2 regions of the Pseudonocardia sp. ZF1 genome follow, and region 2 is predicted to be linked to the other one. Evidence: riboswitches for the same ligand, from Rfam matches in the RefSeq annotation. Region 2 holds a riboswitch; the other holds the start of a gene.
What was found. Region 2 has a riboswitch for cobalamin ahead of metE (5-methyltetrahydropteroyltriglutamate--homocysteine S-methyltransferase). Riboswitches for the same ligand answer to the same signal wherever they lie in the genome.
Positions count from the first base shown of each region.

Region 1: it holds a riboswitch for cobalamin, as region 2 does, so the genes downstream of both, ZF1_RS18615 (hypothetical protein) here and metE (5-methyltetrahydropteroyltriglutamate--homocysteine S-methyltransferase) in region 2, are expected to answer to the same signal.

Region 1 is NZ_JAJNBY010000001.1:3,856,832-3,872,601, reverse strand. It holds gene ZF1_RS18640 (cobyrinic acid a,c-diamide synthase CobB) at 1-938, shown strand, start outside; gene ZF1_RS18635 (cobalamin biosynthesis protein) at 935-1,492, shown strand; gene cobA (uroporphyrinogen-III C-methyltransferase) at 1,489-2,709, shown strand; gene ZF1_RS18625 (MarR family winged helix-turn-helix transcriptional regulator) at 2,762-3,268, shown strand; gene ZF1_RS18620 (chloride channel protein) at 3,265-4,854, shown strand; cobalamin riboswitch at 4,852-5,038, shown strand; gene ZF1_RS18615 (hypothetical protein) at 5,074-5,442, shown strand; gene ZF1_RS18610 (DNA polymerase IV) at 5,462-6,922, opposite strand; gene ZF1_RS18605 (4'-phosphopantetheinyl transferase family protein) at 6,930-7,637, opposite strand; gene ZF1_RS18600 (hypothetical protein) at 7,761-7,970, opposite strand; gene ZF1_RS18595 (NAD(P)/FAD-dependent oxidoreductase) at 8,224-9,354, shown strand; gene ZF1_RS18590 (cytochrome P450 family protein) at 9,390-10,598, shown strand; gene ZF1_RS18585 (3-oxoacid CoA-transferase subunit B) at 10,686-11,312, opposite strand; gene ZF1_RS18580 (CoA transferase subunit A) at 11,315-12,058, opposite strand; gene ZF1_RS18575 (MOSC domain-containing protein) at 12,361-13,257, opposite strand; gene ZF1_RS18570 (HAD hydrolase-like protein) at 13,402-14,052, opposite strand; gene ZF1_RS18565 (lyase family protein) at 14,128-15,279, shown strand; gene ZF1_RS18560 (IclR family transcriptional regulator domain-containing protein) at 15,276-15,770, shown strand, end outside.
Region 2 is NZ_JAJNBY010000001.1:5,164,825-5,180,594, forward strand. It holds gene ZF1_RS24810 (ABC transporter substrate-binding protein) at 1-1,317, opposite strand, end outside; gene metE (5-methyltetrahydropteroyltriglutamate--homocysteine S-methyltransferase) at 1,408-3,717, opposite strand; cobalamin riboswitch at 3,845-4,053, opposite strand; gene mdo (NDMA-dependent methanol dehydrogenase) at 4,287-5,579, shown strand; gene ZF1_RS24825 (AAA family ATPase) at 5,716-6,987, shown strand; gene ZF1_RS24830 (VWA domain-containing protein) at 7,001-8,542, shown strand; gene ZF1_RS24835 (zinc-binding alcohol dehydrogenase family protein) at 8,597-9,592, opposite strand; gene ZF1_RS24840 (hypothetical protein) at 9,770-10,330, shown strand; gene mftM (mycofactocin oligosaccharide methyltransferase MftM) at 10,459-11,169, shown strand; gene ZF1_RS24850 (DUF418 domain-containing protein) at 11,123-12,259, opposite strand; gene ZF1_RS24855 (hypothetical protein) at 12,249-12,848, opposite strand; gene ZF1_RS24860 (sensor histidine kinase) at 12,959-14,299, shown strand; gene ZF1_RS24865 (response regulator) at 14,296-14,979, shown strand; gene ZF1_RS24870 (FAD binding domain-containing protein) at 15,031-15,770, opposite strand, start outside.

The DNA of each region.
Region 1 (15,770 bases), 1.3 Mb from region 2:
ACTCCGTGCAGGTAGCCGGGGTGATCCTGAACCGGGTCGGGTCCGACCGGCACGCGCAGGTCTGCCGGGCCGCGGCCGAGGAGGTCGGGCTCCCGGTGCTGGGCGCGGTCCCGCGCCGCGCCGAGCTGGCGGTGCCCTCGCGGCACCTGGGCCTGGTCACCGCCGCCGAGCACGGCTCCGCCGCGACCGCCGCGGTGGACGCGATGGCCGAGCTCGTCGCCGAGCACGTGGACCTCGACGCCGTCCTCGCGCTCGCCCGCCCGCTGCCCGGCGGACCCGTCTGGGACCCGGCGGCCGAGCTCGGGACGGACCCGGTGCCGGGTCGTCCGGTGGTCGCGCTCGCGGGGGGCCCGGCCTTCGGGTTCGGCTACGCCGAGCACGCCGAGCTGCTCAGCGCGGCCGGTGCCGACGTGACGACCTTCGACCCGCTGCGCGACCCCGCGCTCCCGGCGGGCACGGCCGCGCTCGTGCTGCCCGGCGGCTTCCCCGAGGAGCACGTCGGCGCGCTCGGGGACAACGCGCCGCTGCGGGCGCAGGTCGCCGCGCTGGCCGCGTCCGGGGCGCCGGTGCACGCCGAGTGCGGCGGGCTGCTGTACCTGTGCCGCGACCTCGACGGGACGCCGATGTGCGGGGTCCTCGACGCGTCGGCGGGGATGACACCGCGGCTCACCCTCGGCTACCGCGACGCGGTCGCGGTGTCGGCGTCGCCGCTGTTCGCGGCGGGTGAGCGGGCCGGGGCGCACGAGTTCCACCGGTGCGCGGTCACCCCGAGGGCCGGGGCCGCCCCGGCCTGGGCGTGGCGCGGCGGCGAGCCGGAGGGCTACGTCGACGCCCGGGTGCACGCGTCGTTCCTGCACACCCACCCGGCCGGGGTGCCCGGCGCCGTCGCCCGGTTCGTCGCGGCGGCCCGCGCCGGCGCCCCGGCCGCGATCGCATGATCACCGGCCGGGGAGCGGAGCCCCCGCGGGCCGAGCGCTCCGCTCCACGGCCGGTGGTCACCGTCGGGGTGGGGCTGCGGGCGGGCACGTCCGAGGCCGCGGTGCGCGCGCTGCTGGACCGGGTGGCCGCCGCGCACGGGCTGGAGCTCGGGGACGCCGTCGTCGCCACCCTGCACCGGCGGGTGTCGGAACCGGGGCTGCGGGCGGCCGTCGCACCGCGGGAGCCGCACGGGTTCGCGGCCGCCGCGCTGGCCGCGGTCGCGGTGCCGAGGCCGGATGCCCGGGTGGCCGCGGCCGTCGGGACCCCGTCCGTCGCAGAGGCCGCCGCGCTGCTCGCCGCCGGCGACGGGGCCCACCTGGTCGTCGGTAAGACCGCTGGTCAGGGCGTCACCGTCGCCGTGGCCGCCCGATCGGCGGATGTGGGATTGCCCTCCGGGGTCTCCTCCGAAACATGCGGGCCCGGCTATCGTCCGGCGTCGCCGTCGAGCGGGGGGCCCGCGCAGGGAACCGCTGCCACCGCCGGGCGTCGGAGTCCGGGAGAGGAACGTCGTTGAACGCGCACCACGAGCAGTACCTGGTCGGGCTGGACCTGGCCGGCCGCCGGGCCGTCGTCGTCGGTGGGGGACAGGTCGCCCAGCGCCGTGTCGCCCGCCTGATCGCCGCGGGAGCGGTCGTCGAGGTCGTCTCGCCCGAGGTCACCCCGGCGGTCGAGGGCATGGCCTCGGCCGGGGAGATCACCTGGACGGCCCGCCGCTGGACCGACGGCGATCTCACCGGCGCCTGGTACGCGATCGCGGCCACCGACGAGGCCGCGACCAACGCCGCCGTCGTCGCCGAGGCCGAGCGGGACCGCGTGTTCTGCGTCCGCGCCGACGACGGCGACAAGGGCACCGCGGTCACCCCCGCCACCGGCGGCTACGACGGGCTCACCGTCGGCGTGCTGGCCCGGGGCGCGCACCGGCGGTCCGCGGCCGTGCGCACCGCGCTGGTCGAGGCGCTGGCCGCCGGTGTCGTCGACGAGTCGGCCGAGCCCCCGCGGGCGGGGGTCGCGCTGGTCGGTGGCGGCCCGGGCGACCCGGAGCTGATCACCGTGCGCGGCCGGCGGCTGCTGTCCCGCGCCGAGGTCGTCGTCGCCGACCGGCTCGGCCCGCGCGACATCCTCGACGAGCTGTCCCCCGAGGTCGAGGTCATCGACGCCTCGAAGATCCCCTACGGCCGCGCCATGGCCCAGGAGCGGATCAACGAGCTGCTCATCTCCCACGCCCGGGCCGGGAAGTTCGTGGTCCGCCTCAAGGGCGGTGACCCGTTCGTCTACGGCCGCGGGTTCGAGGAGGTCCAGGCGTGCGCCGCGGCCGGGGTGCCGGTGACCGTCGTCCCGGGCATCACCAGTGCCTTCGCCGCACCGGCCGTCGCCGGGACGCCGGTGAGCCACCGCGGGGTCGCGCACGAGATCGTCGTCGTGTCCGGGCACGTCGCGCCGGGTGACCCGCGCAGCCTCACCGACTGGACCGCGCTGGGCCGGATGACCGGCACCATCGTGCTGATGATGGCCGTGGAGCGGCTCGGGAAGTTCGCCGAGGCGCTGATCACCCACGGCCGCCCGGCCGACACCCCGGTGCTGATCGTGCAGGACGGCACCACCCGGATCGAGCGGTCGGTCCGCGCGACGCTGGAGACCGCCGAGCAGGTCGCGGCCGAGCAGGAGATCAGCCCGCCGGCGATCGTCGTGATCGGGCCCGTCGCGGGGCTGCAGGCGCCCGTCGGGGGGTGACCCCGGCAACCCGTTGCACACTGCAAGTTTGCAATGTGCAACGATCGCGGGCGTGACGGACGAGATCGATGACGTCGTCGACGCGGTGATGACCGCGAGCCGGGCGATGCTCTCCGTGGTGGCTCGGTCCCTGGCCGCGAGCGAGCACACCGGCGGTGACACGGCCGGCGACGTGACCCTGCCCCAGTACCGCGCGCTGGTCGTGCTGGCCCAGTACGGCACCCGGCGCCCGGCCGACCTGGCCAGGGCGCTGACCGTGTCGGCGTCGACGGCGACCCGGATGTGCGACCGGCTGGTGACCCGCGGCCTCGTCGCGCGCACCCGCACCGGCGACGACCGCCGCGAGGTCGCCGTCGCGCTCAGCCCGGCCGGGCGGGCGCTCGTCGACGAGGTCACCCGGCTGCGCCGCGCCGAGATGCACCGGCTGCTCGCGACGCTGCCCGCCGCCGAGCGCACCGCGGTCCGCGACGCGCTGCGCCGCTTCGCCGAGGCCGCGGGCGAGATCGGCGAGACCGACTGGGCCGTCGCGCCCGTGCCCGCCGAGGACGGTGCCCGGTGACCGCGGTCCGCGCGCTGCACCGCGCGCTCGTCGGCACCCGGCCGGGGCTCGTCGGCCTGGCGACGGTCATCGGGATCGGCGCCGGCATCGGGTCGGTGCTGTTCCACGAGCTGATCCTCGGTGTGACCTGGCTGGTCACCGGCCGGGAGGACTTCTCCGACGCCGGCCGGGTCGCCTCGCCGCACCTGCCCGGGCTGGGGGTCTGGTTCCTGCTCGTCGCCCCGGTGCTCGGCGGCCTGGTGTACGGCCCGCTGGTCCAGCGGTTCGCGCCGGAGGCCCGCGGGCACGGGGTGCCGGAGGTGATGCTCGCCGTCGCGCGCCGGGGCGGGCGGATCCCGGCCACCGTCGCCGCGGTGAAGGCGCTCGCGTCGGGGATCTGCATCGGCACCGGTGGCTCCGTCGGCCGGGAGGGCCCGATCGTGCAGATCGGCTCCGCGCTCGGCTCGGCCATCGGGCAGTGGCTGCGGGTGCCCGCCACCCGGCTGGTCCTGATGGTCGCCTGCGGCGCCGCGGGCGGGATCTCCGCGACGTTCGACGCCCCGATCTCCGGGGTGGTGTTCGGCCTGGAGCTGATCCTGCGGTCGTTCAGCGCCGAGGCGTTCGGCGTGCTGGTGATCAGCTCGGTGGTCGCGAACGTCGTCGCCGAGGTGATCGCCGGGGACCGCGCGATCCTGACCCTGCCGCACTTCGACCTGGGCAGCCCCGCCCAGCTGCCGCTCTACGCGCTGCTCGGGCTGCTCGCGGGGCTGCTGGGCTGGGCCTTCGCCCGCATCCTCTACGTCGTCGAGGACGCCTGCGACGCCGTCTGGCGCGGCCCGGAGTGGCTGCGCCCGGCCGTCGGCGGGCTGCTGCTCGGCGCGCTGCTGCTGGCGCTGCCCCAGATGTACGGCGTGGGCTACCCGGTGCTGGAGGCCGCGATCGGCGGCCGGTACGTCGTCGGGTTCGTGCTCCTGCTCGTCGTCGGGAAGATCCTCGCCTCCAGCCTCACGATCGGCATCGGCGGGTCCGGCGGCGTCTTCGCGCCGTCGCTGTTCGTCGGCGGCACCGCCGGGACCGCCTTCGGCTACGCCGCCGCGGCCCTGTTCCCGGCGCTCGACCTGCACCCCGGCGCGTTCGGCCTGGTCGGCATGGCGGCGGTGTTCGCGGGGGCCGCGCACGCCCCGATCACCGCGGTGCTCATCGTGTTCGAGCTCACCGGCGACTACGCCCTGATCCTGCCGCTGATGGCCGCCGTCGTCCTGGCCACCGGCCTGTCGAATCTGGTGTCGCGGGACAACATCTACACGCTCAAGCTGCTGCGACGCGGGATCGACCTCGCCGCCGACGCCCCGACCGACGAGGCGCTGCGCCGGGTCGTCGTCGCCCAGGTCATGCGGCCCGCCGACGGCACGACGCCCGACCCGGAGCTGCCCGCCCTGGACCCGGACGGCTCCGTGCACGACGTCCTCGGGGTGCTCGCCGCGCACCGGGGCGCCGCGCTGCCCGTGCGGGAGGGGCCGGACGGGCCGCTGCTCGGGACGCTGACCGAGCACGACCTGCTCGACCATCTGCGGGGAGTGGCCGGGCGGGGGACGGTTGACCGCTAACCCGGTCGCGTGATGGGCTCCGGCCGACGACGGAACAGGAAGCCGGTGCGAGTCCGGCGCGGTCCCGCCACTGTCACCGGGGAGTGCCCTCCCCACACCGGCGCCACCGCCCGCGAGGGTGGGAAGGCCGGGGAGGGCGTACCGATCCGGGAGCCAGGACACTGCCCGTCGTCGCGGATTCCCACTGATGAGGGCGCGGACCCTCGAGGAGGACATGCGATGAGCCACGACCTGGTGGTGCTCGGTACCGATCCGTCCGGCGACGCGTCCCGCACGGGGGCGCACGACCTGCTGGCCGAGGCCGGGACGGTCTTCGCCTTCCCGCAGGCCGAGTCGACCGCCCTGTTCTACGCCGAGGCGTGGCGGGTCGAGCCGGTCACACCGCGCGACGCCGTCGCCCGGATCGGGGCCTGGGCCGCCGCCGGGCCCGCCGATGCCGCGGTGCTGCTGGTCGGGGGCGACCCCGCGGGCGACGCCGCGCTCGGCGCCGTCCTCGACGGTCTGGCCCGCACCGCTCCCACGCTGCGCGTCCGGATCGCCGAGGGCAGCCGCGTCGCACCGCCGCACCGCAGCCCGCTGATCGGCTGAACCCACCCGGGGCCCGGGCTCAGCCCCGCCAGCTGCCCAGCGGGTCGGCCCGGGTGAGGTCCGGGTCGGCGGCGTCGAGCGTGCGGGTGCGGCCGGGGCCGGTGAGCGCGGTCTCGAACCGCACGGTGACCCGCCCGTGCCCGGCGCCCTGGACCCAGCCGTGGCCGTGCTCGGGGTGGGCGACGTCGTCGCCGGCGCGCCAGGGCCGGTCCGGGTCGGGTTCGCGGTCGGGCCGGTCCGGGCGGAGCGGGCCGGGCGCGTCGCCGGACTCCTCGATCGCGCCGGGCCCGGTGGCCGCGTCGTTCTCCGGAGCTGCGTCGAGCACGGTCACCCCCGCCGCGGCGGCCGGGCGGGTGGCCGCGGGCGGGGCGTCGGGGGCCGGGGCCGTCGTCCACCCGCTCTCCGACGGCACCGCGTCGAACAGCGCCAGTGGCGGCTCGTCGCCGAAGCCGGACACCGACACCCCCAGCAGCCGCACCCCGCCCTCGCCGACGGCGCCCTCGGCCAGCCGCCGGGCCACCGCGACCAGGGTCGCCAGGTCCCGGGTCCCGAAGGGGGTCGTCTCGGACCGGGTGTGGGTGGTGAAGTCCCCGGTCCGCGCCTTCACCGTGACGGTGCGGGCGGTCCGGCCGTCGGCGACCAGGCGCCGGTGCACGGCGACGCAGATCGACTCCACCGCGGTGTGCACCGCGCTCATCGCGGTCAGGTCGGCGTCGAACGTCGTCTCCGCGCTGATCTGCTTGGCCGCGCCGCGCGGGGCGACCGGACGGTCGTCGACACCGCGGGCCAGGCGGTGCAGCTCGGACCCGACGGCACCGCCCAGCACCCCGGCGACCTCGCGGGCGTCCATCGCGGCGAGCTGTCCGATCGTCTCGATCCCGATCTTCCGCAGCGCCTCGCCGGAGACCGGCCCGATGCCCCACAGCGACCGCACCGGGAGCGGGTCGAGCACGGCGGCCTGCTCGGCGTGGGCGATCACCCGCAACCCGTCCGGCTTGGCCAGCTCGGAGGCGATCTTCGCGACCTGCTTGCCCGACCCGGCACCCACCGAGGCGGGCAGCCCGGTGCGCTCGCGCACCGCGCCGCGCAGCCGGGTGCCCCACTCCCGCACCCGGTCCGGGGAGGCCCCCACGAGGTCGGGCGGCTCCACGAACGCCTCGTCGACCGACACCGGCTCGAGCACCGGGGAGAACTCGCCGAGGACGGCCATGACCTCCTCGGACAGCGCCTTGTACAGCGAGAACCGGGGCGGCAGGACGGTCGCGTGCGGGCAGCGCCGCCGCGCCTGCCCCATCGGCATCGCCGAGCGGGCCCCGAACACCCGCGCCTGGTAGCTCGCCCCCGCGACGACGCCGCGCGGTCCCGCGCCGCCGACCAGGACCGGCCGGTCGGCCAGGGTGGGCCGGGTCAGCTGCTCGACGGAGGCGAAGAACGCGTCCATGTCGAGATGCAGCACCCAGCGGTCGGCCGCCGCGGTCACCTCACCATCACCCGTGCATCGTGCCCCGGCGCACCGACAGGACCGCGTCGCCGTCGGCGACGGTGACGACCGGGGCCACCGGTCCCGCCCCGGCGACGGCGCCCGGGTGGTCGTCGAGGCCGGTGGCGACGTCGGCCACCCACCAGCTCCCGCCGGTGCCGGTCCAGTCCAGCACCCGGGCCGGGGCGTGCGGCGGGGACAGCGTGATCGCGTCCATCGGGCTCGACAGGCCCTCGCCGGTGGCCTTGAGCAGCGCCTCCTTGCGGGTCCAGGTGACCAGGAACCCGGTGCCGTCGGGCGTGCCCGCGGCGAGCTCGGCGGGGGAGAGGGCGTGCCGGACGAGGCCGTCGAGGCCGGACAGCGGGCGGTGCGCCTCGACGTCGACGCCGACCGGGCCGGTCCCGACCGCGACGCCGACCAGCGCGCCGGAGTGGGTCAGCGAGAAGCCGGGGTCGTCGCCGCGCCCGGCCAGGCGCGGCTTGCCGTGCGGCTCCCCGCAGCGACAGGTCCGGTCCAGGACGAGCGCGGCGGGGTCGGTGTCGAGCCGCTCGGCGAGCACGAGCCGGGCCAGGGCGTGCGCGGCGAGGTAGCGGGCGCGGTCCTCGTGCCTGCGCAGTGCGAGGAGCCGCTCGCGTTCATGGGCGTCCAGCAGCGCGACGAGGTCGGCGCGGTCGCCGGGATCGGCCGGGGCGGCCCACCAGACGGTGACGGTCACGGCGTCCAGCCTTCCACGTCGCCCCCGCGCCGGGCCGCACCGCCGGGAGTGATCACGGATCGGGCACGCGGAGGGTCGCCCGCCGACGTCCCCGGTGCCCGATCGGTGATCGTGCCCGTGCCCTCAGCCGCTGCGGCGGGCGGCGAAGTCCGTGCGGACGTGGGCCGGGCGGGCCTGCGGGGCCGGCCCCGCCGTGCGCGGTGCCGGCGGGCCGCCCGGGGCGCCGGACCGGCCGCGCCTCGCCGCGCGACGCTCGGCGCGGTTGGCGGGGGTGGGCGCCCCGGCGGGACCGGTGTCGGCGGTGGGGACAGGGGTGTGTCGGGTCGTGGGCATACGACCTCCTCGGAGCATCGGGTCGGACTCGGACCGGGTGCGGAGGGCCGGTGACGCGCGGGGACGCCGGAAGGGCCGCACGAGGGCGGCGACGGTTCCGGGCCCGGTGGACGTCACGGGCCAGCGGCGGAGCGCGGAGGTCGACTCCGCGGGCCACTCAGAGGAACCGGATGAGCATGGCGGCGACGCTACGACGACCGCCCGGGCCGGGGCCACCGGTTTTCCCCGGGGCCGCCGACCTATCGTCGCGGGCATGGAGACGGCGGACGTGCTGGTGGTCGGCGGCGGCATCGCCGGGGTGTCGGTCGCGTGGGAGCTGGCCGCGCACGCCCGCGTCGTGCTGACCGAGGCCGAGCAGGACCTGCCGGTCCACGCCACCGCCCGCTCGGCCGCCACCTACATCCCCGGTCACGGTTCCGGCCCGTTCCGCGCGCTGATCGACGCCTCCGGGCCGCGGTTCGCCGCGCTGCCCGAGCAGCTCGGCACGCCGCCGCTGCTGTCCCCGCGCCCGGTCCTGCACCTCGCCGACGACGAGCAGGCCGCCGACCGCCTCGCCACGACGCTGCGCGAGCAGCACGGCGAGCCCGGCGCCCCGGTCGCCCTGGACCCCGCGCAGGCGTGGCGCCGCGCGCCGGTGCTGCGCCGCGCCCCGCGTGCGGCCGCGTGGACCGCCGGTGCCTGCGACGTCGACACCGCGGCCCTGCACGACGGCTACCGGCGCGGGCTGCGCGCCCGCGGTGGCACCGTGCTGCGCGGCGCCCGGGTGGCCGCGCTGGACCGGGACGGCTCCGGCTGGAGCGCGACGACGACCGGCGGGCACCGGGTGCGGGCGGGAGTGGTCGTCGACGCGGCCGGGGCCTGGGCCGACGCGGTGGCGGCGCTGGCCGGCGTACCCGGCGCCGGGCTGACCCCGTACCGGCGCACGATCGCCGCCTGCCCGGTCGGCGACCCGTCGGTGCTCACCGTCGACGGTGCCGTCCTGCCGATGATCGCCGACGCGGCCGAGCGCTGGTACCTCAAGGCCGAGGCGGACGTCGTGCTGGTCTCCCCGGCCGACGAGACCCCGGCCGCGCCGGGCGACGCGCGGCCCGACGAGCTCGACGTCGCCCTCGCCCTGGACCGGGTGGGCTCGGCGACCACGCTCGGGCTGCGGTCGGTCCGGACCGCGTGGGCGGGGCTGCGGACCTTCGCCCCCGACCGCGCCCCGGTGCTGGGCGCGCGACCGGAGCACCCGGGGTTCTTCTTCGTCGCGGGGCAGGGCGGGTCGGGCATCGAGTCCGCCCCGGCACTCGCGGCGCTGGCCGCGTCGGTCGTCCTGGGCCACCCGGCCCCGGCCGACGTCGAGCTCGACCCGGCTGTGTGCTCGGTCACACGGCTGATGTAAGCGGACGCTTACCCATGGCTGGCACCATGGTCCCCATGGCGCTGACCACCACCGGCACCGAGACGCACGACCTGTTCTCGGGCGACTTCTGGACCGACCCGCACCCCGCCTACGCGGCCCTGCGCACCGAGGAGCCGGTGCGCGAGCTCGCGCTGCCGGACGGGAAGGCGTGGCTGATCAGCCGCTACGCCGACGTCCGTGCGGCGTTCGTCGACCCGCGGCTGAGCAAGGACTGGCGCTGGACGCTCCCCGCCGACCAGCGCGAGGGCCAGCCGGCCGCGCCGATCCCGATGATGATCCTGATGGACCCGCCGGACCACACCCGGCTGCGCAAGCTCGTCGGTCGCTCGTTCACCGTGCGGCGGATGAACGACCTGCAGCCCCGGGTCGAGGAGATCACCCAGGAGCTGCTCGACGCGCTGCCCGCCGAGGGCCCCGTCGACCTCATGCGCCAGTACGCGTTCCTCGTCCCGGTGCTGGTCATCTGCGAGCTGCTGGGGGTGCCCGCCGAGGACCGCGACATGTTCTCGGCGTGGTCGTCGGTGATGGTCGACGACTCCCCGCAGGAGGAGAAGTTCGCCGCGATGGGCAGCCTGAACGGCTACCTCGCCGAGCTGATCGAACGCAAGCGCACCGAGCCCGACGACGCCCTGCTGTCCGGCCTGCTCGCGGTCAGCGACGCCGACGGCGACCGCCTCTCGTCCGAGGAGCTCGTCGCGATGGCGACGCTGCTGCTCATCGCCGGGCACGAGACCACGGTCAACCTGATCGGCAACGGCGTGCTCGCCCTGCTGACCCACCCCGAGCAGCGCGCCCGGCTGCAGGCCGACCCGTCGCTGATCACCTCGGCGGTGGAGGAGTTCCTGCGCTTCGAGTCCCCGGTCTCCAACGCCCCGATGCGGTTCGCCAGCGAGGACGTCGAGTACTCCGGGGTGACCATCCCGGCCGGGTCGACCGTCATGCTCGGCCTCGCCGCGGCGAACCGGGACCCGGAGTGGCTGGAGGACCCGGAGCGGCTCGACATCACCCGGGACTCGTCGTCGGGGGTGTTCTTCGGCCACGGCATCCACTTCTGTCTGGGCGCCCAGCTCGCCCGCACCGAGGGGCGGGTGGCCATCGGCAAGCTCATCGCCCAGCGGCCGGACCTGGCGCTGGCCGTCGGCCCGTCCGAGCTCGTGTACCGCGAGTCGACGCTGGTCCGGGGCCTGTCCCGGCTGCCGGTCACGCCGGGCGAGCCCGCCTGAGGGTGCCGTCGTCGGGCGCGACCGAGGGGGGTGCGCCCGGCGGGCGGTGTCGGACCGGCGGGGCGGCCGTCGGCGCAGCGGGCGGTGTCAGCGCAGCGGGGCGCCGGTCTTCTCCCGCACCTCGTCGGCGCCGACTCCGGGCGCGGTCTCGACCAGCTCGAGCCCGTCCGGCGTCACGTCGATGACCGCCAGGTCGGTGACGATCTTCGTGACGCAGCCCAGGCCGGTGATCGGCAGCGAGCACCGCTCGACGATCTTGGGGGACCCGTCCTTGGAGACGTGGTCCATCATCACGATCACCGAGCGCGCGCCGTGGACGAGGTCCATCGCCCCGCCCATCCCCTTGATCATCTTGCCGGGGATCGCCCAGTTCGCGAGGTCGCCGTTCGCGGCGACCTCCATCCCGCCTAGGACGGCGACGTCGAGCTTCCCGGCCCGGATCTGGCCGAAGCTCTCCGCGGAGCCGAAGAAGGCGGCGCCGTCGGCGACGGTGACGGTCTCCTTGCCGGCGTTGATGAGGTCGGCGTCGACCTCCTCGTCGGTGGGGTAGGGGCCGACGCCGAGGATCCCGTTCTCCGAGTGCAGGACGACCGTCCGGCCCTCGGGGATGTGTCCGGGCACCAGGGTCGGCATGCCGATGCCGAGGTTGACGTACGCGCCGTCGGGCAGCTCGGCCGCGACCCGGGCGGCCATCTCGTCACGGTTGAGGGCCATGGTCAACGCACCGTCCTGAACTCGACCGGCTTCTCGACGCCGGGGACGTGCAGCACGCGGTGCACGTGGATGCCGGGGGTGTGCACCGCGTCGGGGTCGATCTCCCCGGGCTCGACCAGGTGCTCGACCTGGGCGATCGTGGTCCGCCCGGCCGCGGCGCAGTCCGGGTTGAAGTTGCGCGCCGCGCGCCGGAACACCAGGTTTCCGTGCCGGTCGCCCTTCCAGGCGTGGACCAGCGCGAAGTCCGGGGTGAGGGCGCGCTCGAGGACGTAGGTCACGCCGTCGAACTCGCGGGTCTCCTTCGCCGGGGACTCGACGGCGACCGAGCCGTCGGACGCGTAGCGCCAGGGCAGCCCGCCCTCGGCGACCAGCGTCCCGACCCCGGCCGGGGTGTAGAACGCCGGGATGCCCGCGCCGCCGGCCCGCAGCCGCTCGGCGAGCGTGCCCTGCGGGGTCAGCTCCAGCTCCAGCTCACCGGCCAGGTACTGGCGGGCGAACTCCTTGTTGTTGCCGACGTAGGAGCCGATCGTCCGCCGGATGCGCCCGGCGGCGAGCAGGGTGCCGAGGCCGAAGCCGTCGACGCCCAGGTTGTTCGAGATCGTCTCCAGGTCCGTCGCGCCCTGCTCCAGCAGTGCCGCGATCAGCACCGTCGGAACCCCGGACATGCCGAACCCGCCGACCGCGAGCGACGCCCCGTCGCCGATGTCGGCGACCGCGTCCGCGGCGGATGCCACCACCTTGTCCATCACGCACCTCCGTCGCCGGCGAGGGTACGCGGTGTACGACAGACGCACAAGCGTTCGCCCTGCGAACACCGTCCGACGGGTCGGGACCCACCCTCCGCGCGCCGAGGTGCAGCTCGGGGGTGTCCGAGAGGCCGACCGGGAGCTCTGAACTGCATCCCGGTGACGTTCCAGGGGCGGGGGTGCCCTCTCACGGTGTCGAGATGCAGCTCAGCGGGCCCGAGGGTGCCCCGCACCCCGCTGAGCTGCATCTCGGCGACCGCCGCCGTCGCGGCGCACCGTCGGCGGGGCGGGCGCGGCGTGGGTCAGGCGGGGGCGGTGTGCGGGTCCCCGACGGCGATCTCCCCGCCTGCGGCGACCTCGGCGTAGACCCCGGCGCACGCCCAGACCCCGCCGACCTGCGGGATCTCGATGCGGTTGTTCTTCGCGATCGTCCGCAGGGTGTCCGGGTCGTCGGACAGGTCGCCCTGGGGGAGCGTGGTCATGACACAGCGCATGGTGGCGAAGGAGAACGTGATCCGGGCGTCGTCGCCCAGGGCGCTGGTGCTGCCGGGCCAGTCGTTCTCGACGAAGCCCGTCCCCTCGTCGCGCAGCACGATGTTGGGGCGGTAGCGGAGCGGGTCGAAGGTCGCGTCCGGGTTCAGCTCCCGGAGCCGGTCCAGCGTCGACTCGGTGAGCACGTGCAGCGACGACAGGTCGAAGAACGTGCCCGGCGCCCCGAACGCGGAGATGTCGAACCGGCTGATGACCTCGCCGGAGTCTTCGTGCCGGGTCGTCGTGTCCTCGATGAGCTTCCGCGGCGCGAGCTGCTGCGGGGTGAGGCCCTCGATGTCGGGCCACAGCTCCTCGAAGTAGCTCCCCTCCGGCGGGACCGAGATCAGCGAGACGTCGCGGCCCAGCGCCGCGGAGAGCGCGGTGTCGAGGCCCTCGTCGTCGCTGCGCAGCACCGAGCCGTCCGGGAAGGTGATCTCCACCGGCGGGGTGGGCTCCCCGACGACCGGCTCGGCCACGAACCGCGCGGAGAAGCTCAGCAGGCCCAGCCAGCGCTTGGGCACCTTGGCGCTGGCGATGATGCCGGTCCCGTTGTCGAGCACCGCGTAGGCGCGGTCGCCGAGCAGCCCCCGTTCGGTGATGGTGGCCCGGGTCAGGGACTCCCCGAGCATCGACTTGACCGGATAGCGGTAGAGCGCGGCGACCGTCATGTCCGGTGTATATCGGCCCGTCCGTTCGACGTGCACGGCCCGAACGGACGGGCCCGCGGGAGCGGTCCTCAGCTGAGGACGCGGCTCCGGTCGGCGGCCGCAGATGCGCGGCCTCCGGCGCCCGGTTCACCCGGACGTCGCAGCTCAGCGGCCGAGCAGTGCCGCCCGCAGCTCGTCGGCGGTGGCGTACACCGTCGTGGCGCCCGCGGCCTCCAGCTCGCCCGGCTCGGCGTAGCCCCAGCCCGCTCCGGCACAACGGAGGCCGTGCTCGGCGGCGCCCTCGACGTCGTGCAGCCGGTCGCCGACCATCAGCGGCTCGTCCGCGCCCGCGGGGGACCCGAGCCGGCGCAGCGCCTCGGCGACGACGGCGCCCTTGGTCGGCCGGTCCGCGGCGCGGGTGTCACCGACGATCTCGGTGAACAGGTCGGTCCAGCCGTGGTGGGCGAGGATCTTGCGGGCCGAGGTCTCGCCCTTGCTGGTGGCCAGGGCCATCGTCACGCCGGCCGCGGACAGGGCACGCAGCAGCTCCGCGACGCCGGGGTAGGGCGTGCAGTCCAGGCAGCCGTCCTCGTCGCCGTAGAGGCGCCGGTACACCGGCAGCACGGCGGCGGTGCCCTCGTCGCCGAGGATCGGGGGCAGGCTGCGGTAGAGCGGCGGGCCGAGCAGGTGCGTGCCGAGCGCGGACTCGGGGACGTCCAGGCCCACCTCGTCGATCGCGCGGCGCATCGAGCCGAGGATGCCGGGGGCGGAGTCGACGAGGGTGCCGTCGAGGTCGAGCAGGATGTGGGTCAGCACGTCGGGTCATTCTGCCTCCCGGGAGACCCGGCCGTCCCTTCTCCCTGAACGGTCGCAGGTCGTACACTTGTACGCATGGCGAACACACTGCTCGGGCCGCTGTCCGGCACCGACCGGGTCGACGGTCTGCTCGACGACGGCGCGTGGATCGCCGCCCTGCTGGAGGTCGAACTGGCGCTGTCGGCGGTCGCCGCCGAGCAGGGCGCGGTCACCGAGCACGACGCCGACGCGGTGGAACGCGCCGTCGCCGCCGTCGCGGGCGTCGACCCGCACGCGCTGGCCGCCGAGTCGGTCGAGGGCGGCAACCCGGTGATCCCGCTGGTCAAGCGGCTCAAGGCGGCCGCGGCGCGGATCCAGCCCGGCGCCGAGCGCGCGGTGCACCCGGGCGCCACCAGCCAGGACGTCATGGACACCGCGCTGATGCTGCTCACCCGACGGGCCGGGCACCGCGTCGTCGCCGACCTCACCGCCTGCGCCGACGCCGCGGCCGCGCTCGCCGCCACCCACCGCGACACCCCATGCGCCGCCCGCACCCTCGGCCAGCAGGCGCTGCCCACCACCTTCGGCCTCGTCGCCGCCACCTGGTGCACCGGGCTGGACCGGGCCCGCACCGGCCTCGACCGGGTGCTCACCGCGCTGCCGGTCTCCTACGGCGGCGCCGCGGGCACCCTCGCGGCCGTCCACCCGTTCGGCCCGGCCGTCGCCGACGCGCTGGCCGCGCGGCTCGGCCTCGCCCCGCAGGGCGTGCCGTGGCACACCGAACGCAGCCGTATCGGCGAGCTCGCCGGGGCGCTCGGCGTCGCCGCCGGGGCCTGCGCCAAGCCCGCGGGCGACGTCGTGCTGCTGTCCGCCACCGAGCTCGGCGAGGTGTCGGAGTCCGCGCCGGGGGACTCGTCGTCGATGCCGCACAAGCGCAACCCGGCCGCGGCCGTCACCGCCCGTGGCGCCGCGAAGCGCGCCCCCGGCCTGGTCGCGACGCTGCTCGCCGGCGCCGAGCAGGAGTTCCAGCGTGCCGCCGGCGCCTGGCACGCGGAATGGGAGACTCTCGTCGCGCTGCTGCGGGTCACCGCGGGCGCCGCGGCCCGGTTGCGGGTGAGCCTGGAGGGGCTGCAGGTGCACCCCGAGGCGATGGCCCGCAACCTCGACCTCGCCGCGGGCGCCCAGGGCCACGGCACCGGGCACGCCGCCGACCTGGTCGACACCGTCCTCGCCGGGCGGGCGGCGTGAGCACCCCGGAGGACGTGGGCGCCCCGCGCACCGAGCAGGTCCGCTCGCTGGCCCGGGGGCTGGCCGTCATCCGGTCCTTCGACGCGCAGCGCCCGCAGCAGACCCTCGCCGACGTCGCCCGTGCCACCGGGCTCACCCGCGCCGCGGCGCGCCGGTTCCTGCTCACCCTGGCCGAGGAGGGCTACGTCCGCACCGACGGCAGGCTGTTCACCCTCACCCCGCGGGTGCTCGAGCTCGGCTGGTCCTACCTGTCCGCGATGGGCCTGCCCGAGATCGCGGCCCCGCACCTGGAGCGCCTGGTCGCCACGGTGCGCGAGTCCGCGTCGGTGTCGGTCCTCGACGGCGACCCGCACACCGGCTACGACGTCGTCTACGTCGCCCGCGTCCCCACCTCGCGGATCATGACCGTCACCATCACCATCGGGACCCGCTTCCCGGCCTGGGCGACGTCGATGGGCCGCGTCCTGCTCGCCGCGCTCCCGCCCGCGACC
Region 2 (15,770 bases):
CGCGTCGTAGGCGGGGTTGCAGTACTGGTCGATGGCGTAGCTGCCGTCGCAGGTGTAGTCCGAGGTCAGCGTGCTCGCCGCGTCCGGGAAGTCGGACAGGTAGCTGCGCGAGTTGAGGAACATGTCGTAGTCACCGGCGAGGACCTTCGGCTCCTGGGCCTCGTAGTTCCCGACGGTGATGTCGACCGTCACCCCGGCGGCACCGAGCATCGCCTGGATCGCGTTCGCCAGCGCGGGCAGCTCGGGCCGGTTCGGGAAGGTCCACAGCCGCACCGTCAGCGGGTTCTGCTCGGTGTAGCCGGCCTCGGCGAGCAGCTGCCGGGCGCGGGCGACGTCGGCCCCGGGCGGCGGCGCGGTCTCGCCCCAGGGCACGGCCGCGCCGAACAGGTCGGCCGCGGGTGCGGCCCCACCGGCGAGGACCTGCTGGGCCAGCACCGGGCGGTCGAGCGCCGCGGTGACGGCCCGGCGGACCCGCAGGTCCGAGAACGGCGTCGCGGACTGGTTGAGCTGCAGCGGCACGGTGCGCGCGTTGGGGTACTCGACGACCTCGGCGCCGGCGGCGCGGACCTGCGCCAGCTGGGCCTGCGGCAGCCCCTCGGCGAACTGGACGTCGCCGGCCTGGATCGCCAGCGCGCGGGCCTGCGGGTCCTCGACGTAGCGGACGGTGACCCGGGCGGCACCCGCCGGCTCGCCCCAGTAGTCGTCGTTGCGGACCAGCTGCGCGGAGTCGGCGCCGCTGACCGAGTCCAGCACGAACGGGCCGGTCGCGGTGCGCAGGTAGGCCGGCGCCCCGCCGCCGGCGTAGGCGGCGGGCGCGAGGATGCCGAGGTTGCCGCTGGACAGGCGCAACGGCATCACCGGGTCGGGCTCGGTGGTGGTGATCCGCACGGCGTCGGCGCCGTCGGGGGTGACGGCGAAGCCGATGCCCCGGATCGCCCGCGGCGGGGCCTCGACGCCCGCGACGTAGCGCAGCGCCGTGACGACGGCGTCCGGGGTGAGCGGGGTGCCGTCGTGGAACCGCACGTCCTGGCGCAGGGTGACCCGCCAGGCGTTGCCCTGCTGCTCCCAGCCCGTCGCGAGCATCGGCGCCGGGCGGGCGTCGGCGTCGACAGTGGTCAGGGTCTCGGCGACGCCGAGGGACTGCAGCCGGGCGCCGTCGTCGGCGTCGAAGGCGTAGTCGGCGCGCGGCGGGAACTGCAGGGCCACGGTCAGCTCACCGGCCGGGTCCGGGGTCCCGGCGCCGCCGGTGCCGGCACCACAGCCGGTCAGCACCAGGGCGGCGGCCGCGAGCAGCGCGGCCATCTTTCGTGCGATCACTCCATATGACTACATCTGATCATCTGTTCAATCAATGGCGCGTGAGCAACGCCCCGCGGCCGGGGAGCCGCGGGGCGTCGCGACGCGGGCTCAGCCGGTCGTCGCCGAGTCCCGGACCAGGCGGGCCGCGGCGACCAGGTTGGTCAGGGCCGCCACCGTCTCCGCCTCACCGCGGGTCTTCAGCCCGCAGTCCGGGTTGGCCCACAGCCGGTCCGGTCCGATGTGGCGCAGGGCCGCGCCGAGCTGCTCGACCAGCTCGTCGGTGCCGGGCACCTCGGGTGAGTGGACGTCGTAGACGCCCGGGCCGAGCCCGCGCGGGACCCCCGGTCCGAGGTCGGCCAGCACCTCCATCCGCGACCGGGCCGCCTCGACGGTGGTGACGTCGGCGTCGAGCCCGTCGATCGCCCCCACCACCTCGCCGAACTCGGAGTAGGAGAGGTGGGTGTGGATCTGGGTGGCGTCGGCGACGGCCCCGACGGCCAGCCGGAACGCGTCCACCGCCCAGTCCAGGTACCCGGGCCGGTCCCGCTCGTGCAGGGGCAGCAGCTCGCGCAGCGCGGGCTCGTCGACCTGGATGATCCGGATCCCGGCGGCCTCCAGGTCTCCTACCTCGTCGCGCAGGGCCAGCCCCACCTGCCGGGCGGTGTCACCCAGCGGCTGGTCGTCACGCACGAACGACCAGGCCAGGATCGTCACCGGGCCGGTCAGCATCCCCTTGACCAGCGCGTCGGACAGCGACTGGGCGAACCGCGCCCACTCCACCGTGATCGGCCGGGGCCGGGACACGTCCGAGTGCAGGATCGGCGGGCGTACGCACCGCGAGCCGTAGGACTGCACCCAGCCGTGCTCGGTGGTGGCGAAGCCGTCGAGGTGCTCGGCGAAGTACTGGACCATGTCGTTGCGCTCGGGCTCACCGTGCACCAGGACGTCGAGCCCGATGTCCTCCTGCAGCCGCACCACGCGGACGATCTCCTGGCGCATCCGCTCGGTGTAGGTGCCGGTGTCGATCGTGCCGGAGCGGTGCGCGGCCCGGTCGCGCCGGATCTGCGCGGTCTGCGGGAAGGAGCCGATCGTCGTCGTGGGGACGACGGGCAGGCCGAGCGCCTCGCGCTGGACCTTCGCCCGGACGTCGCCGGGACCGCGCCGGTAGTGGTCGGGGCCGAGCGCGTCGAGCCGGGACCGCACCCGCTCGTCGCGGCGCGCGGTGGCGGCGACCCGCTCCCGGACGGCCCGTGCGGCGTCGAGCTCCGCCGCGACCGCGTCGGGTCCCTCGCGCAGGGCCCGCCCGAGCAGCACGACCTCGGTGACCTTCTGCCGGGCGAACGCCAGCATGTCGACGACGTCGCCGGGCAGAGCCGTCTCCGCGGTCAGGTCGTAGGGGACGTGCAGTAACGAGCACGACGTCGAGACCTCGACCCGCCCCGCGACGCCGACCAGCCGCTGCGCCGTCGCCAGTGCCCGGTCCAGGTCGGTGCGCCACACGTTGCGCCCGTCGACGACGCCGGCCAGCACCACCTTCCGGTCCAGCCCCGGGACCGCCGGGTCTCCCACATCGAGGGCGTCCAGGTCGGTGGCCCCCGCGACGAGGTCGAGCGCCAGCCCCTCGACGGCCGTGGCGGCGAGCGCGGGCAGGGCGGGTCCCAGCTCCCCGAAGTACGACGCGACGAGGATCTTGGGCCGCCGGGTCGCCGAGGCGAGCCGGTCGTAGGCCCGGCGCAGCGCCGCGACCTCCTGCGGCGTCCGGTCGGCGGCGAAGGCGGGCTCGTCGAGCTGCACCCACTCCGCGCCCGCCTCGGCGAGCTCGGCGAGCAGGTCGCGGTAGACCTCGACGAGCGGCCCGAGCAGGTGCAGCGGGCGGAAGCCCTCCGGTGCACCGTCGGCCGGCTTGGACAGCAGCAGGAAGGTCACCGGCCCGACCAGCACCGGACGGGTGGTGATCCCGCAGCGCAGGGCCTCGCGGAACTCGTCGAGGGCCTTGCGGCTGCCCGGCGCGAGCCGGGTGTCCGGGCCGACCTCGGGGACCAGGTAGTGGTAGTTCGTGTCGAACCACTTGGTCATCTCGCAGGCCGGGGCGCCGGTGCGGCCGCGGGCCATCGCGAACAGCCGCTCCAGCGGGTCGGCGACGCCGGCGAAGCGCTCCGGCACAGCCCCGACCGCCAGCGCGGTGTCTCCGACGTGGTCGTAGAACGAGAACGTGTTGCCCGGCACCGAGCCGAGCCCGGCGTCACGCAGCCCGGTCCAGGTGTCGCGGCGCAGCCCGGCGGCGACGTCGTGCAGTGCGGACGCATCGGTCCGCCCGGCCCAGTACGACTCGGTCGCCCGCTTGAGCTCCCGGTCCGGTCCGATCCGGGGGTACCCCAGGACGGTGCTGCCGATGGTGCTGCTGGAAGGAATGCTCACGGCCCTCTCTCCTCGCGAGTGCGGTGGAGGACCCGTCGCCGGCACGGGGCGCCTGCGACCGCCGGGCACGACGGTGCCCGGTCGTCCGCCCGGTCCTCCCGCGAGGCCACGGATCCGCGCACGCCGGACGGCGCACGCACCGGCGGCAGGTCTTCGGACTCACGGGCGCACTGCGCACACCTACTGGCCGTCGCTTCCCGGGATCACTCCCAGTGCTGTTGACGGCGGTCGTTCCCGTTCACCGCTGCGGGGCAGTCCCGGATTCCCACCGGGTTCCCTCTTGCCTCGTGACGCCCCGTCGTCGGGCCGGCACGAACCGTCGGCGAGCCGACAGTACCCCGGACCGGCCGGACAGACTGTTGCCGAGCGATCCCTGTTGCCATACATTGGCATTACTGTCACACCCTCCCCGGCGGCCGGGTCGAGGGCGACCTCACCCTGTGCCCCTCCGTTCGGAGGGGGAACCTGCCCGGTCTCCCGAGGGGTAATGGCGATCACCCCTGTGCCCGCGGCCACAGGGGTCATAGCGTGCGGTCTCGACCCATCCACCTGCCTCAGAAAGGGCTGACATGCAGGTAGACGAGCTGCTCAAGCCGTTCCCCATCAAGGAGTTCCACCCGTTCCCCCGTGCGCTCATGGGTCCGGGGTCGCACGAGCTCATCGGCCCGGAGGCCCTGAAGCTGGGCTTCAAGAAGACCCTGGTCATGACGTCGGGCCTGCGGGGCACCGACATCGTCCACAAGATCGTCGAGTCGATGAAGTACCACGGCCTCGAGGTCGTGCTGTACGACAAGGTCGAGTCGAACCCCAAGGACTACAACGTCATGGACGCTGTGGGCCTCTACCAGCAGAACAACTGCGACTCGTTCGTCTCCATCGGCGGCGGCTCCTCGCACGACGCCTGCAAGGGCGCGCGCATCTCGGTCGCGCACGACGGCCGCAACGTCAACGAGTTCGAGGGCTTCAACAAGTCCGAGAACCCGGCCAACCCGCCGCACATCGCGGTCTCCACCACGGCCGGCACCGGCTCGGAGACCTCGTGGGCCTACGTCATCACCGACACCACGACCGACCCCGACAACCCGCACAAGTACGTCGCGTTCGACGACGCCTCGGTCACCACCCTGGCGATCGACGACCCGGTGCTCTACTACGACTGCCCGATCGACTACACCGCGCAGTGCGGGTTCGACGTGCTCGCGCACGCCTCGGAGCCCTACGTCTCGCGGCTGGACTTCCAGCCGTCGCTGGGCAACGCGCTGCACGCGATCAAGCTGACCTCGCAGAACCTGCGCAAGGCCGTCTGGAACGGCCAGGAGCTCTCCGGCCGCGAGGGCATGATGTACGCGCAGTACATCGCCGCCCAGGCGTTCAACTCCGGTGGCCTCGGCATCATCCACTCGATCAGCCACGCGGTGTCGGCGTTCTACGACACCCACCACGGCCTGAACAACGCCATCGCGCTGCCCCGCGTGTGGGCGTTCAACATGCCCGTCGTGTACGAGCGCTTCGCCGACATCGCCGAGGCGATGGGGGTCGACACCCGCGGCATGACCAAGCCGCAGGCCGCCGACGCCGCGCTCGCCGCCTCCATCCGGCTGCTGCGCGACGTGGGCATCCCGGAGAAGTTCGCCGACGTCAAGCAGGACACCTACTCGAAGAACCGGCTGGGCACCGGCCCGACCAAGTTCTACGAGAACGCGCCCACCATCGTCGGTGACGCGGCCGACGTCGACCGGATCACCAACCACGTCCTCGGCGACGCCTGCACCCCGGGCAACCCGAAGGAGTGCACGTTCGAGACCGTCCGCCCGGTCGTCGACCACTCCATCAACGGTGACCTGGACGACCTGCTGACCTGATCCGCAGGTCAGTACGTCCACCGTCGCACCAGCGGGCCCAGCCATCCGAGGTGATACTCGGGTGGGTGGGCCCGCTGGCTGCGGCCCCGCTCTTCTCCGCACCAGAGCCGGTGCGGCCCGCGAAGGAGATATCCGCGTGTCCGAGGCTGTCGTCCCCACTGTGACCGAGGCGGCGGACGCCGTCGCCTCGACCGGTCCGTTCGAGTCCGTCGACCAGGTGATCGAGACCCTGCGGGAGCAGGGCTACATCGCCGACACCCGCCTGGCCACGACGGTGTTCCTGCTGACCCGGCTGGACAAGCCGCTGCTGCTGGAGGGGCCCGCCGGGGTCGGCAAGACCGAGCTGGCGAAGATGCTCGCCGTCGCCACCGGGCGCCGGCTGCTGCGCCTGCAGTGCTACGAGGGCCAGGACGAGACCAAGGCCCTGTACGAGTGGGACTACGGCAAGCAGCTCATGTACACCCAGATCCTCCGCGAGAAGATCGGGCAGCTCGTCGAGGACGCCCCCGACCTCGCCTCCGCGGTCGACCGCATCGGGTCCCAGGAGAGCGTGTTCTTCTCCGAGCGCTTCCTCGCGCCGCGCCCGCTGCTGGAGGCCATCCGCTCCGAACAGCCCGTCGTGCTGCTGATCGACGAGGTCGACCGCGCCGACGAGGCCCTGGAGGCCGTCCTGCTGGAGACCCTGGGCGAGTTCCAGATCTCCGTGCCCGAGATCGGCACCTTCGTCGCCGAGCAGCGCCCGTACGTGCTGCTGACCTCGAACAACACCCGCGACCTCGCCGCCGCGCTCAAGCGCCGCTGCCTGCACCTGTTCCTCGACTACCCGTCGGCCTCCCGCGAGCTGGAGATCGTCAAGTCGAAGAAGACCGGGCTGTCGGACCAGCTGGCCGAGGAGCTCGTCAACGTCGTGCGCGGGCTGCGCGAGCTGGAGCTGCGCAAGTCGCCCTCGATCTCGGAGACCATCGACTGGGCGCGCACGCTGGCCGTCCTGGGGGTCGACGAGCTGAGCTCGCAGATCCTGTCCGACACCGTCTCGGTCGTCGTCAAGTACGACAAGGACGTCAAGAAGGCGCTGGACGCGCTGCCGAACCTGGTCGACCCGAACGCGGTCGTCGCCGAGCAGGGCCACGGACACGGGCACGGCCACGGACACGGACACGACGGCGACCACAGCCACGACGAGCCCGCGCCGCGCGCCGCGCGCACCCCGAGCGCCCGCGACGACGACCCGGACGACGGTGACATCGACGGCCGCGCCAAGCGGGCCGCGAAGGACCAGGCCGGCCGGCACGGCGGCATCTACGGCGGCCTGCCGGGCGGCGTCGCCCCGCCGCCGTCGGCGGTCCGGAAGGTCTCGCCCGGCCAGGGCTCCCGGTCCTTCGGCGGCTCCCGCAAGCGCCCGGTCTGATCGGGGCGTCGGCGTGGAAGCGAGCATCCACCGTTTCGTCCGGCTCCTGCGGATCCGGGCGGTGCGCATCTCGGTGTCCGAGGCACTCGACGCGATGGCCTGCGCCGCCCAGCCCGGGGTGCTGTCCGACAAGGCGGTGCTCAAGGAGGCGCTGCGCATCGCGCTGATCAAGGACCGGCGTGACGAGTCGACCTTCGACGAGGTCTTCGACCTGTTCTTCGCCCTGGTCAGGGTGGGCGAGGCGGACACCGGCCACGGGCACGGCCACGGCCACGGCGATCTGTCCGACGACACCCCACTGGAGAACTTCACGCTGTCCGAGGAGCCGTCGGAGACCCCGCAGGAGGGGCACGACCACGGCTCACCGGTCGACATCAAGGAGTTCTTCGACCCGGAGGACCTGGCCGAGCAGTACAATCTGCACCAGGAGGCCAACAAGATCGACATGGCCTCGATGACGGACGAGATCGTGCTCTCCAAGGAGCAGGCGGGCGACGTCACCGACGGCCAGCGCGTGCAGATCGAGACCGACCGGTTCTCCGGCGGCGGTCAACCCGGCGACATCTCCCAGCAGCAGGGCACCAAGGTCGACGCCGACCTGTCGGTCGCCCAGCAGGACGCGCTGCTGGGCTGGCTGAACTCCGAGGAGGACCGGCTGTCGGAGGAGGAGCAGGGCACCGAGGACGACGCCGCTGCGCTGCGCCGGCGCCTCACCGGGGTGCTCGACAACCTCCCGGAGCTGCTCAAGGCGCACCTGGAGAAGCTGCTCGCGATCGAGCAGCGGATCGTCGAGGGCCACGACGACGCCGAACGCGTCGCCGAGGTCGACCGGGCGAGCGAGACCGAGCGCATGCAGCTGGAGGACTCGTTGCGGCGGCTGGCCAAGTCGCTGCACGGTGCGCTCACGCACCGCAGACGGGTCTCGCCGCGGGGCCGGATCGACTCGGCCCGCACCATGCGCAAGAACATGCGCTACGACGGCGTCCCGTTCTCCCCGGTCACCGTGCAGCGCCAGGAGGACAAGCCGCGCCTGGTGGTGCTGGCCGACGTCTCGCTGTCGGTCCGGGCCACCGCGCGGTTCACCCTGCACCTGGTGCACGGGCTGCAGGACCTGTTCGGCCAGGTGCGCTCGTTCGCGTTCGTGGCCGACCTCGTCGAGGTGACCGACCTGTTCGCCGACCACCCCGTCGAGCACGCCCTCGGTCTGATCTTCGGGGGCGACCAGCTCGACGTCGACGCCAACTCCAACTACGGCCTGGCCTTCGGCCAGTTCCTGGAGGACCACGGCTCGGCGGTCACCCGCCGGACCACGGTCCTGGTGCTCGGCGACGGCCGCGGGAACGGCAACGACCCCAACATGGAGGCGTTCGTCGAGATCACCCGGCGGGCCCGGGAGACGATCTGGCTGACCCCGGAGCCGCGGTACTCGTGGGGGCTCGGCCGCTGCGACCTGCCCGCCTACGCCGAGTACTGCGACCGCGTCCGCGTGGTCCGGGACCTGTCCGGTTTCGAGGCGACCACGAACGAGATGGCCGGCGAGCTGATCGGCCGCTGACCCCGCCGGTGGGTGGTGCCGGTGTCCGCACCGGGGCCACCCGCCGGGGTCCACCTACCGCTCGACCACGATCTTCCCGACGGTGCCGCCGGACTCGATGAGCCGGTGCGCCTCCCGCAGCGACGCCGCGGTCAGCCCCTGCAGGCGCCGCGTCTCGGTGGTCCGCAGCTCCCCGGCGTCCACGAGCCGGGACACCTCGTCCAGGATCTCCCGCTGCACCGTCGAGCCCGGTTCCGACAGCGGCCGGGTGAACATCAGCTCCCAGTGCCAGGCCTGCGACTTCGTCTTCAGCGGGAGCGTGTCCAGGCCCTCCGGCTCGTCGATGGCGACGACGATCCCGCGCGGGGTCATCAGCTCCGCGTAGGCCTCGACGTTGCCCGCCGACACCGGCGAGAACACGTACTGCACGCCGTCCGGGGCGACCTCGCGCACCGTGCCGACGAGGTCGTGGTGGTCGGCGACCGCGTGCGCACCCATCTGCCGCGCCCAGTCCGCGGACTCCGTGCGGGAGGCGGTGCCGACCAGCGTCAGCCCGGTGCGCCGGCCGAGCTGCAGGACCATCGACCCGACCCCGCCCGCGGCGGACACGACGAGCAGCGTCCCGGTGGTGTCGGCGGTGACGCGCAGGTGGTCGTGCAGGCACTCCCACGCGGTGATCGAGGTCAGCGGCAGCGCGGCCGCGGCGGCGAAGTCCAGGGTCGACGGCTTGCGCCCGACGATGCGGGAGTCGACGAGCTGGCGGTGGGCGTTGCTGCCGGGCCGGTCGATCGCGCCGGCGTAGTAGACCTCGTCGCCGGGGGCGTACCCCTGCACCCGGTCGCCCACCTCGACGACGACGCCCGCGGCGTCGAAGCCGAGGACCTTCGGCCCGTCGGCCGCGTCGAACGACGAGCGGACCTTGCCGTCCACCGGGTTCACCGAGACGGCGCGGACGTCGACGAGCAGGTCGTGCGGGCCGGGCGCACCGACCTCGATCTCGGCGTCGACGAGGCACTCGGGGTCGTCGACGGGCAGCGGTCGGGGCGCCACGACGGCGGGTACGGAAGCCATGACCGGACACTATCCGCCCCACCGGGCCGCCGCCCGACGCATCGATGCCCCCGGCTGGGCCGATCGGCCGATTTCGTGCCGCCGCAGGGGCGGCCCGGAGTACGATCGGGCGTCCCCTTCGGGAAGGAGGGCCGGATGTCGGACGGTGGCGGAGCGGTCCTCCGGATCGTCGGTCGCGTGTGCACCGCGCTGTGGGGCTACACGCCGGGGGTGATCCCGGCGATGGTCACCATGATGGGCAGCGGGCCCGCGCTGCGCTGGTTCGCGGCCAACTTCCCGCGCTTCCTGGTCACCCTGCGCGTGCTGGGCCCCGTACGCACCCACCTCGCCGGGCTCACGATCTCCCTGGTGAACGGGTGCACGTACTGCGCCTACGGTCGTGCGCACGCCCTGGAGCTGATCCACCTGCGCGACCGGGACCTGCTGTTCCCGCTCGATGCCCGCACCCTCGAGAGCTGGAACGGGCTGTCCCGCCGCGAGATCGGGCTGCGGCTGCGCGGTGTGCTCGAGGAGGCCGGGATGCACGCCGAGGTGATCTGGGTGAACCGCACCCTGGCCCTGCTCGACGGCGCCCCGCCCGTCGACGCCGACGAGCGCCGCATCGCCCACCTGTGCCGGATGGTCGGCACCATGAACGCGATCGCCGTCGCCGCGGGGACGACCCCGGACGGCGCCCACGACCCGGTCAACAAGGACGCCGCACTGAAGGCCCGGCTGCTCGCCGCCCAGGGCGCCTGAGCATCCCGGACCGGCACCGGAGCCCGCCCCCACCGTCCGGACGGGGAGGGACCCGGCCGTCGGACGTGGTGCGGCGTGCCCGCGACCGCCTAGCGTGGAGCGGGCCCCCGCACGCACAGGAGCGATCCATGATCGGAACCGACCGGCTCTCCAACGACCTCGCCGGCTGGCTGGACCGCACCCTGGTGCAGCCCGGGATCCTGCCGGCCGAGCGTTTCGAGGAGGCGTTCGTCGCCTGCGTCGCGAGCGCCGCGAAGGACCCCGACCTCCCGGACGACGCGTGGCTCGCCTTCTACCGCAACACCCTCGACGCGCTGGCCGGTGAGCCCGAGCCCGGCGGCACCAACGCCGAGATGGCGCCGGTGCACGCCCGCGCCCGCTCCCTCGTGCTGGGCGAGGAGGTGCTGGAGCTCGGCTGCTGCTTCGGCTTCCTGTCGCTGCAGCTGGCCCGCGACGGCCATCGCGTCACCGCCACCGACCTGACCGGAGGCACCGTCGAGCTGCTGACCCGGATGGCGCCGCAGCTCGGCGCCGACGTCGAGACCCACGTCGCCGACGCGCGTGCCGTCGCCCTGCCCGACGGCTGCGCGGACACCGTGTTCGCCGTGCACCTCGTCGAGCACCTGTCCGAGTCCGACGGCGACGAGGTCGTCGTCGAGATGCTGCGCCTGGCCCGGCGACGGGTGGTCGTCGCCGTCCCGTTCGAGAACGAGCCGAACCCCGCCTGGGGTCACGTCCGGGTCTTCGACGAGCGCGTCCTGACCCGGATCGGGGAGCGCACCGGCCATCCGTTCACGGTGTCCGAGCACCACGGCGGCTGGCTGGTGATCGACCTCTGAGCAGGGCCTGGGTGAGTGCCTCCAGCGGCCCGCGGTCGTGGCGGCGCAGCCACCACCCCGCCGCCGCGGCCGACCCGGCGACGACGAGGACCCACATCCCGACCACCGCCCCGGTCCGCAGCGGCGCCGCGACACCGGCGAGCGCCCCGGCCACGCCGAGCCCCCAGGCGCCGAACAGCACCGCGGCCACGACGTTCTGGCCGACGTAGCAGCTCATCGCGGTCCGGCCGAGCGCGATGAGCCCGCACCGCACCGGACCGGCCGGGCCGCGCAGCCGGGCCAGGACCTCCGGGACCAGGCCGAGCAGCCCCAGCGCGACCAGCGGGGCGACCAGGTAGCGCTCGACGAGGAACCACGGGTCACCGCCCAGCGTGGTGAGCACCGTGAGCAGCGCGCCGGCCACCCCGGTGCCGATCATCCGTCGGCGCAGGGTGGTCGCACCGGCGTCGAACAGCCCGGCGCGCAGCAGCGCGGACCCGGCCAGGAACAGCACCACCGCCGACGGGACGATCAGCGCCAGCTCGACCCGGTACAGCAGCGGGTCGGCCAGCCGTGCGGCCACCTGCCCGGTCCAGGTCGCCGGGTACGGCGGGAGCGGCACGTCTGCGCCGGTGCTCCCGGCCGTCGCGACGGTCGCACCGCCCACCAGCAGCACCGTGACCGCCCCGGCGACGCAGGCGGCCGCCACCCGCACCCGCGCCGACCGCCCCACCAGCCACGCGACGAGCACCGAGGCGGTCGCGTAGCCCATCAGCACGTCGAACTCGAAGACCAGCACGTAGTGCAGCAGTCCCTCGGTGAACAGGATCGCGGCGCGGGCGAGGTGGCGGCCCGGCCACCGCAGGCCGCGGCGCACCGCCGAGCGGTACTGCAGCTCCATCCCGATCCCGAACAGCAGCGTGAGCAGCGCGAGGAACTTCCCGTTCGCGACGGCGCGGAGCGCGGTGTCGAGCCACCAGCCCCCGGCGAACCCGGCGAACACCGCGCCCGGCCCGCGCGGGTCGGCGAACACCCAGACGTTCGTCGCGAAGGTCCCGGCGATCGCGAGGCCACGGAGCACGTCCGGGGCGGCGAGGCGGTCACCGGACACCGGTGCGCTCCCGGTCCCCGCTGCCGGGGAAGACGGTCGCCCACAGCGGCCCCACGACGAACCAGATCCCGGCGGCCAGCGACGCCGTCGCGAGCCAGGACCACATCGGGTCCTCCGGCCAGGCGCCCGGCGCCGGGAACGTGCGGCCGCCGGCCACCGACAGCAGGACCAGCACCGCCGCCGTGACCACCCAGGCGGCGACGACCTTGCGGTACTCGCGCCACTCGTACCGCGTCCGGGCGACCCCGCCCCGGGGCGGGCGCACCGGTGCCGGGCCGCCCGCGAAGCGGTGGGCGCCCCGGACGTCGGCCCACCGCACCAGCGAGTGCCCGAACGCGACGGTGATCCCGAGGTAGAGCGCGGCCAGCCCGTGCACCCGCGACGGTGCGCCGCCGGTCGCGAGGTCCACCGTCGAGGCGGTGACCAGCACGAGGTCCATCAGCGGCACCCCCAGCAGCAGCACCGCCCCCAGGCCCCGGCGGCGCAGCACGTAGCGCGCCCCCAGCCCGGCCGGCAGGAACACCCAGAACCCGATCTCGGCACCGACGATCAGCCACAGCAGCGGCTCGGCGAACAAGGACTCCCCCATGGCCGGTGATCGTGCCGACCCGGCCGCGGTGACGCGTCCGGCGTGCGACCGATCCGCGCGTACCACCTTCGACGGACGCCGCGCGGGCGCCGGGCGTGCTGGGATGGGGTGTGATCACGTACCTGGTGAACCGCGACGGCGGCGCACCCTCGGTGCTGCGGGACGCCGGTACCGGCGTGGTGTGGTTCGTGGTCGGGCTGCTGCTGATCTGGGCACTGCCCGACGCGGGGATCGCCTGGTGGGGCGCGGACACCGGGGCGACGACGGCGTCGCTGCTGGTCATGGGGCTGGGCTGCGCCGCGTCGGCGGTGCGCCGGATCGGGGTGCCCGCCGGCCTGCTGGTCGGCACGGCGGCCCTGGTCGCGGGCCCCGTCCTGGGCGGCCGCACCGAGATCGGGACGGTGCTCGTGTTCACCGACCTGCTCTACTGCGCCGTGGTGTTCCCGCCACGGCGCACCGCGCGTGCGGTGGCCGTCGCCGCCGGTGGGGTCGCCACCGTCCTCGGTGTCGCCGCGCTGCTCGTGGCGGGCACCCGCACCGGCACCTACGCCGTGCTCAACCTGACGCTGGTGGTCGGGCTCCCGCTGGTCTGGGGGCTGGAGGTGCGCCGGTTCCGGGACCTGGCGGCCGTCGAGGGGGAACGGGCCGTCGCGGCGGAGCGGACGGCGGCCCGGGAGCGGGACGCCGCCGTCGCCGCGGAACGTGCCCGGATGGCCCGCGACCTGCACGACGTCGTCGCCGGGCGGCTGTCGGCGATCGCGCTGCAGTCCGAGGCGGCACTGCAGCCCGGCGCCGACCCCGCGCTGGTCCGGCGGGTGCTGGGGACGGTGCGGTCCTCCGGCGTCGCCGCGCTCGGGGAGATGCGCACGATGATCGGGCTGCTGCGCGACGGCGACACCACCGACCCGCCCGGGGCGCCCGCCCGGCTGTCCGAGGTCGACACCCTGCTCGACGAGGCCCGCGCCGCCGGCCTGTCCCCCGCCCTCGACGACGGTCGCGGCGCGGCCCCGCTGCCCGCCCCGGTCGACCTCGCCGGGTACCGGATCGTGCAGGAGTCGCTGACCAACGCGGCGAAGCACGCGCCCGGCTCGGACGTGACGGTGCGCCTCGCCGTCACCCCCGGCACCCCCGGCATCCCGCGCCGAGTGGCACACCAGGCACGCGGCCCGGCCCCGTCCGGGTCCGTGGTGTGCCACTCGACGAGCCGGCTGCTCGTCGAGGTGCGCAACGGCCCCGGCCGGCGTCCCGCGGCGGGCCCGGGGCTGCACGGCGGCACCGGGCTCGACGGGCTGCGCGAGCGCGCCCGGGCCGTCGGCGGCACCCTGCACGCGGGCCCCGACCACGACGGCTGGCTGGTCCGGGCCGACCTGCCCCTGGGCCCGGCACCGGCCTCGGACCCGACCCTGGACATCCGCACCGGCACCGGCACCGGCGAGGAGGTGGGGCGGTGACCATCCGGGTGGTCGTCGCCGACGACCAGGAGGCCGTCCGCACCGGGCTGGTGCTGATCCTCGGCTCGGCACCGGACATCGACGTCGTCGCCGAGGTCGCCGACGGGCTCGCCGCGGTGCGGGCCGCCGCCGAGCACCGGCCCGACGTGGTGCTGATGGACATCCGGATGCCCGGCATCGACGGCATCGAGGCCACCCGGCGGATCACCGGGAGCAGGCCCACCGGAACGGGCGCCGGCACCGCGGCAGGGGCCACGCAGGTCCTGGTCCTGACCACGTTCGACCTCGACGAGCTCGTCGACGGCGCGCTCGCGGCGGGTGCCGGCGGGTTCCTGCTCAAGTCGGTCGACGCGGCCCGGCTCACCGACGGGGTCCGGGCCGTCGCCCGCGGCGAGGGCGTGCTGGCGCCGGAGGTGACCCGGCGGGTGATCCGCCGCTACGCGGGGGCGCCGCGGCCGTCGTCGGTGCCGGGGCTGGAGAGGCTCACCGCACGCGAGACCGACGTGCTCGCCGGGCTGGGCCGCGGGCTCTCGAACGCGGAGCTGTCCGCGGAGCTAATGATCTCGGAGGGGACGACAAAGACGCACGTCTCGCGCGTCCTCGCGAAGCTGGGCCTGCGCTCCCGCACCCAGGCCGCGATCGCCGCCCAGGAGGCGGGGCTGGTCCGTCCCGGGCCCTGACACGACCACGGCCCGCGCCCCGGGGAGGGACGCGGGCCGCGGGTGCGCGGGTCAGCGCGCGCCGTGCGCGGTCTCCAGGGCGCGGCGGGTCAGCACCTGCACCAGGTGGGTGCGGTAGGCGACCGACCCGTGGGTGTCGGCAGGCGGCTCGGCACCCTCGGCGGCCAGCGCGGCCGCCTCGGCGACCGACTTCCCGTCCTTCAGCGCCTGCTCCGTCGCGGTCGCCCGCAACGACGTCGACCCCATGTTGACCAGGCCGATGCGGTCGTCGGACACGGCGACGGCGACGATCGCCCAGTCGTTGCTGCGACGGGTGAACTTCTCGTACGCCCAGCCCTTGTCCCCGCAGCGCGGGATCCGGATCTCGACGATCAGCTCGTCGGGCTCGCGGACCGTGGTGAACACGCCGGTGTAGAACTCGCCGATCGGCACGGTCCGCTTCCCGCGCGGCCCCTGCAGGACGACGGTGGCATCCAGCGCGAGCAGCGCGGCGGGCAGGTCCGCGGCCGGGTCGGCGTGGGCGACGGTGCCGCCCAGCGTGCCCCGGGCCCGGATCTGCGGGTCGCCGACGGTGCGGGCGACGGCCCCGAGCAGCGGGACCTCCTTCGCGACCTCGGCCGAGTCGACCACGTCGCGGTGCTTGGTCGCCGCACCGACGGCGAGCTCGTCGCCCTCGACGCGGATGTAGCTCAGCTCCGGCAGCCGGCCGATGTCGATCAGGAACTCCGGCGCGCCGAGGCGCACCTTCATGACCGGGATCAGGGAGTGGCCGCCGGCCAGGACGCTGGCGT